2 regions of the Pseudonocardia sp. NPDC046786 genome follow, and region 2 is predicted to be linked to the other one. Evidence: riboswitches for the same ligand, from Rfam matches in the RefSeq annotation. Region 2 holds a riboswitch; the other holds the start of a gene.
The links. A riboswitch is a leader RNA that binds a small molecule or an ion and turns the genes downstream of it on or off. The one in region 2 is predicted to bind S-adenosylmethionine.
Positions count from the first base shown of each region.

Region 1 (3,394 bases), 230 kb from region 2:
TCGAGCTCGTGCACCCGGCCGCGGTTCTCCCGCACCCGCAGGCCCTCACCGAGGAAGAACGCGTCGAACAGGCCGCGCTCCAGCAGCTGCGCGGTCTGCACGAACGTCTCGATCGCGGTGTGCGGCGCGGCGTCCGGGTGCGCCCAGACCAGTTGCGGGCCGACCCCGGCCTGGAACACCCCGAGGTGCACGTGTGGTCCGGTCACGACTGTCCTCCTCGGACGGCGAAGCGGTTCTCGGGACGGGTCAGGCCGAACGTGCCGCGCAGGGTGTCCCCCGTGGCGGCCCGGAGATCGGCGAGCTCGGGCAGCACCCGGCCGGCCAGCACCGGCAGGTCGTCGGCGAGCACCGCGGGATGCAGGCGGACGCCGTCGACGAGCGGGGCGAGCCGGCGCAGCAGTGCGACCAGCCCGGCGGCCGGTCCGACGTGCCGCAACCGGCCGTCGTCCGGCCAGGGGGTGTGGTCGTCGAGCTCGGCGAGCCGCTCGGCGCCGGACCGGTCGGTGTCGAGAACGACCTGCACCTCGGCCAGCACCCGCGCCGCACCGGCACCCCGTGCCCGTTCGGCGCGGTCCGCGACGTCGGCCGGATCGGCACCGCCGACCAGCACCACGTCGGTGCGGCCGGCCACGTCCAGCTCCTCGGGCGCGAGCACCACGAGCTGCCCCTGCGGCGGGCGCGGGGTGATCAGCGGCCCCTTCACGGTGAACCGGGCGGCGGTCACGTCGACGTGGTGCACCCGGTCCGGGTCGAGATAGCGGCCGGTGGCGACGTCGCGGATCACGGCGTCGTCCTGCCAGGAGTCCCAGAGCGCCCGGGCGGTGTCCAGCACGTCGGTGATCTCGCGGTGCAGCCCGGCCGGATCGAGCGGCACACCGCCGACGGTGGCCGCGGACGCCACGTCGTTCGCCGCGCCGAGGACCCAGCCGGCCCGGCCGCGGGTCGCGTGGTCCAGCGAGGCGAGCTGGGTGGCCAGGTGGAACGGTTCGGTGGTCGTCACGTGCAGGGTCGGTGCCAGCCCGATCCGCGACGTGCTGGTCGCGACGAACGCGGCCCGCGTGCCGGCCTCGATCCGGCCGGCGGCGTCCGGGCCGCCGGCCGGCGGCACCGGGGTGTCGGCGAACGTCGCGAGATCGAAACCGGCGCGCTCGGCGTCGTGCACCGAGGTGCGCAGCGCGGCGCCGCCGAGCACGGCACCGGGTGAGCGGCGGGAGTGCCGCCAGGCGGACGGGTGGGCTCCGTCGCCGTCGAGTTCGACGGCAAGGACGAAGGACATGGCACCTCCGGGCGCGGTGGGGCGGAACACGAGCGGGTGCCCGCGCGCCCCATCACGGCAGCGACGGCAGGACCCGCTGGGCCGCCGGCGCGGGACTGCGCGGGGGCGGCCGGACGAGCGGTCAGCCCGGACAGCAGGCGCTGGACGTGCGGAGGAGATCCACGTGCCGGCGTCGCACCCCGACGAACATTCGGTCCTCCATCGCTCCCGGCATGAGCACCCGCCCGGTGGTCCGGGGCGGGTTGCTGCGGCGTCGTCGAGCCAGGTCTCTCGGCCGCTCTGGATGGTCCCTTCCGCACTGTACGTGCGTCCCGGCACCGGACGACGGTCCGTTGTGTAGCCCTCGTCACGCTCCGGCGGCATCCGCGCACGGCCGGTTCAGGATGACGGCATGCCCTCCCCGGCCATGCGCCGCGAAGTCCCCACCGCGAGCCACTTCGGGACCTACCTCGCCGAGACCGACGGGACCCGGATACTGGGTCTGCGTCCCGATCCGGCCGATCCGGAGCCGTCCCCGATCGGTCTCGGGGTGCCGTCCAGCCTGACCGCGCCGTCCCGGCTGACCCGGCCACACGTGCGGCGCGGCTACCTTGAGCACGGGCCCGGCCCGGCGGGCGGCGGGCGGGGCGTGCGCGGCACCGACCCGTACGTGCCGGTCGACTGGGACACCGCCGTCGAGCTCACCGCCTCGGCGCTGCACGACACGATCGACCGGCACGGCAACTCCGCGGTGTTCGGCGGCTCCTACGGCTGGGGGTCCGCGGGCCGGTTCCACCACCCGCAGTCCCAGATCCACCGCTTCCTGAACCTGCTCGGCGGCTACCCCCGGTCCGTCGAGTCGTACTCGTCGGCGGCGATGCAGGTGATCCTGCGGCGGGTCGGCGGCGGCTACGGGGCGGCGCTGGCGTCCAACCCGACCTGGCGCGAGATCGGCGAGCAGCGCTCGCTGGTCCTCGCATTCGGCGGGCTCCCCGGACGGAACACGCAGGTCAACGGCGGCGGCATCGGGCGGCACACGAACCTCGCCGAGCAGCGGGCGGCCCGCGCCCGGGGCGCCGAGTTCGTGTCGGTGTCGCCGCTGCACACCGACATCGACGACGCCCTGGACGCCACCCGGCTGCCCGCCCGGCCGGGCACCGACGTCGCGATCATGCTGGCGCTCGCGCACGAGCTGGTCACCGCGGGCGCGCACGACGAGGACTTCCTGCGCCGGTGCACCGTCGGCTGGGACCGATTCGAGTCGCACCTGCTCGGTCGCGACGACGGCGTGCCGAAGACCCCGCGCTGGGCGGCGGCGATCAGCGGTCTGGCCGCCGACGACATCGCCGGACTGGCCCGCCGGATGCGCGGCCGCCGCGTCGTGGTCACCACCGCGTACTCGCTGCAGCGCGCCGACCACGGCGAGCAGGCACCGTGGGCGGCGCTCACGCTGGCCGCGGTCACCGGATCGCTCGGGCGGCCGGGCGGCGGGTTCGGGGCGGCGCTGGGCGCGATGCACCAGCTCGGGCTGGTGCCGTCCCGGTTCCGGGCCGCCGCCCTGCCCCAGGGGCCGCGCGGCGTGGACACCTTCATCCCGGTCGCCCGGATCGCGGACATGCTGCTGCACCCCGGGGAGCCGTTCGACTACGACGGCGGCCGGCACACCTACCCCGACACCCGGCTCGTGTACTGGGTCGGCGGGAACCCGTTCCACCACCACCAGGACCTGAACCGGCTGGTCCGGGCGTGGCAGCGGCCCGACACCGTGATCGTGCACGAGCACTTCGCGAACCCGCTCGCCCGGCACGCCGACATCGTGCTGCCCGCGGCGACCTGGCTGGAACGCGACGACGTCGCCGTCGGCGGGGCCGATCCGTACGTCTCGGCGATGGTGCGTGCCGCCCGCCCGCCGGACGGCGTCCGCACCGACCACGCCATCCTCGCCGCGGTCGCCGCCCGGCTCGGGATCGCCGGGGAGTTCACCGAGGGCCGCTCCGAACAGGAGTGGATCGAGCACCTGTACCGGCAGATCCGGGACGAGGCCGCCGGGCTCGGCGGCGAGCTGCCCCCGCTGGCCGAGCTGCGCCGGATCGGCACCGTCGCGCTGCCGCAGCCGCCGCCGGTGCCCGCGCCGTACTC
Region 1 is NZ_JBEYYF010000005.1:310,908-314,301, reverse strand. It holds gene ABZ881_RS08935 (NtaA/DmoA family FMN-dependent monooxygenase) at 1-206, opposite strand, end outside; gene ABZ881_RS08930 (LLM class flavin-dependent oxidoreductase) at 203-1,276, opposite strand; SAM riboswitch class I at 1,472-1,566, opposite strand; gene ABZ881_RS08925 (molybdopterin-dependent oxidoreductase) at 1,668-3,394, shown strand, end outside.
Region 1: linked by a shared signal. The riboswitch ahead of ABZ881_RS08930 (LLM class flavin-dependent oxidoreductase) and the one ahead of ABZ881_RS07755 (aminotransferase class V-fold PLP-dependent enzyme) in region 2 are both predicted to bind S-adenosylmethionine.

Region 2 (3,394 bases):
GTCTGTTCGGGACCCCGCGGGTGGTGCGCGGCGAGCGCGGCTGGGACGTGACGCTGCGCTACGCGTTCCCGGCGTCCGGCCTGGCCGAGGCGCCGATGGGCACGCTGCTGATGCTGGTCGTGTCGTCGGCGTCGAGCATGCGCACAGAACTCGTGGACGACTGAACTCGTGGACGGCCGGGCCGGTCGCCCGGCCCGGCCCCGTCCTCACCGCTTGCGGTTGGTGCCGAGCTCCTCGGCGATCGGGTTGACCGGGTCGACGTCCTTGGTCGCCTCGGACAGGCCCGGGTGGGTGTGCCGGGCGCGCCGCTGGGCCCGCAGCTGCTCGGTCTCCTCCCGCGACTCGTCGGCGGTGTCGACCGCGGCGACGACGTCCGCGACCGAGCCGTAGACCGCGGCCGGGACTGCCCGGATCGCCTCGACGGTCGCGGCGTCGGCGCCGTTGCGCTCCGCCCCGGCGGCGAGCTCGTCCTTGCCGGCCGGGAACGTGACGCCGTCCAGCGCGGTGTGGACGGCGTCAGGGGTGGTCGTGCGGGTCGTCATCTGTGGACTGCCTCCTCGTCGGTGATCGTGCTCGTCGACAGGAGGGTTACCGGTGTGCGGCGATCCATGCACCGCGGGCGTCACCCGGTGGAGGGGCTCCCCCCGTCGGCCGGTCCGGCGGCCTCCGCCTCGCCGGCGAGATGGACCGGCGGCAACGCCGAGAGCTGGGCGGGTGTCATGTCGTGGGCGACGCCGAGCACGTCGTTCTGCGACTTCGTCATCCGGGCGTCGACCAGCCCGGACAGCCCGTAGGCGACCCGGCCGAGCAGGCGGACCGTGGTCTCGTCGACCAGCGGCCGCGGAGTGGAGACGATCGCGACGCCGCGCGGGGTGCCGTCGTTCGACTGGGCGACCCCGATCGAGTACGACTCGCGCGGGTTCACGTGCCGCGACGCGTAGTGATCGCGCAGCTTGACCACCATCTCGTGGAAGTCGCCGACGTCGCCGTCGAGCTCCAGCTTCTCCAGGTCGGCCTTGGTGAGGGTCTTGGTGCGGCCGGAGAAGCAGCGGACGTAGCCGATCACCGCCCCCGTCCACAGCGCCTCGACCAGCGCTGGGTCGGCGTCCACCCGGACCGGGCCGGACTCCGGCCCGCCGAGCGCGGTCACCAGGTGCTCACAGCAGCGCAGCACGTACTGCAGGTCCTCGAAGACCGCCGCGAGCTGTGCCAGCTCGCCGGACTCCGGGACGTCGATCCGCCGCACCGTGGTCGGTGCCGCGTGGGCACCGTCGCCGGGTGCGCCGTCGTCGTGCGTGTCGGTCATCGTCGACCCCACCTCCGGTGGATCACCGTATCGGCGGCTGCCGCGGCACGGTGTCGCGTTATGAGACGTTCTGTGACCTGTGCCTCTCCGGGCGGCCACCGTGCCTCCGATCCGGCGGCCGGTGCTAGCCTCGTGCACCGAAAGGTCACGAGTGCCAGCGCGAAGCCCCGGCTTGCTGGCCGGCAACCCTCCTCCGCGGTGGGGTGCCCCGGGTGATGACCGGGCCGTCGCGACACCCGCGCCGGCAAGCGCGGATCCGGCACCCGCAGCACGGCTGCCCCGGATCCTTGTGATCCGGAGGACGGACATGACCGCTGCCCTGCTTCACGACACCACCCGCCCCGCCGCCGCGCTCCCCGCGGTCACCGGCGCCGATCTCACCGTGCCGCTGGTCGACGGCGGGCCGGTCCGGTACTGCGATCTCGACTCGGCCGCCTCGACGCCCGCGCTGGCCGCGGTCACCGCGCACGTCGCGCAGGTGCTGCCCTACCACGGCAGCGTGCACCGGGGTGCCGGCTACACCTCGCGGGTCTGCACGTCGTTGCTGGAGAACGCGCGCGCCGACGTCGCCCGCTTCGTCCGCGCCCGGCCCGGCGACGCCGTGGTGTTCACCCGCAACACCACCGACGCGCTCGGCCTGCTCGCCCGCGCGGTGCCGGGGCCGGTGGTGACGCTGGACCTGGAGCACCACGCGACGCTGCTGGCCTGGCGGCACGGCGAGCACCGGGTCGTCCGGGCCGGCCGCACGATCGTCGACACCCTGGACGCGCTGCGCGCCGAGCTCACCGCCCGCCCGGACGCCGCGCTGGTCGCCGTCACCGGGGCGTCGAACGTGACCGGTGAGCTGCTGCCGATCGCCGACGTCGTGGCGATCGCGCACGCCGCCGGTGCCCGGGTCTGCGTGGACGCCGCTCAGCTCGCTCCGCACCGCAGGCTCGACCTGGCCGGCTGGGGAGCCGACTACCTGGCGCTGTCCGGGCACAAGATCTACGCGCCGTTCGGGGCCGGTGTGCTGGTCGGGCGCCGGGACTGGCTGGACGCCGCCGAGCCGCACCTCGCCGGTGGCGGCGCCGTGCGGTCGGTGGCGGTCGCCGCGGACCGCACCGAGGTGGCCTGGCTGCCCGCGCCGCAGCGGCACGAGGGCGGCACGCCGAACGTGCTCGGCGCGGCCGCGCTGGCGGCGGCCTGCCGCGCGCTGGAGCCGGTGATCGACGACGAGCTGCCCGCGCACGAGCGGGCGCTCGCCATGCGGTTGCACGCCGGGCTCGCCTCAGTGCCCGGCCTGCGCACGCTGTCGATCTTCGACGACGCGCCGGACCGGACCGCGACCGTCTCGTTCACCCTCGGCGATCGCCCGGCAGGGCTGGTCGCGGCCGCGCTGTCCGCGGAGCACGGCATCGGCGTGCGGGACGGCCGGTTCTGTGCGCACCCGCTGCTCGCCCGCTGCAACGACGGCGACGACGCGGTCCGCGCCTCGCTCGGCCTGCGCAGCACCGGGTCCGACGTCGACCGGCTGGTGGACGCCCTCGGCCGGCTGGCCCGCAGCGGCCCGCAGTGGACCTACGCGATCATCGACGGCCGCTGGACGCCCACCCCGGACCCGCGACCGCTGGATCCGTTCGGGCTGGGGGAGCGGCCCGGGCTGCCGGGCTGCGATCGCTGAGGGATCAGCCGCGGGCCGCCGAGCACGCTCGGCACAGCCCGAAGATCTCCAGGGTGTGCGACAGGTCGGTGAAGCCGTGCTGCTCGGCGATCGACTGCGCCCACGACTCCACGGCGGGCCCCTCGATCTCCACCGCGGCGCCGCACCGCCGGCAGACGAGGTGATGGTGGTGGTGCTCGCTGGCGCAGCGCCGGTAGACGGCCTCGCCGGAGCCGGTCCGCAGCACGTCGACCTCGCCGCCCTCGGCGAGGGTCTGCAGGGTCCGGTACACCGTCGTCAGGCCGATGCCCTCGCCGGTGCGGCGGAGCTCCTCGTGGATCTCCTGGGCGGACCGGAAGTCCTCGATCCGGTCCAGCAGCGCGATCACCGCCGCCCGCTGCCGGGTCGCCCGGATGCCGCGCGGACCGGCCGTCGAGCGCTCGGCC
Region 2 is NZ_JBEYYF010000005.1:78,860-82,253, forward strand. It holds gene ABZ881_RS07740 (hypothetical protein) at 1-164, shown strand, start outside; gene ABZ881_RS07745 (DUF2795 domain-containing protein) at 207-542, opposite strand; gene ABZ881_RS07750 (hypothetical protein) at 623-1,306, opposite strand; SAM riboswitch class IV at 1,450-1,563, shown strand; gene ABZ881_RS07755 (aminotransferase class V-fold PLP-dependent enzyme) at 1,614-2,969, shown strand; gene ABZ881_RS07760 (Fur family transcriptional regulator) at 2,974-3,394, opposite strand, start outside.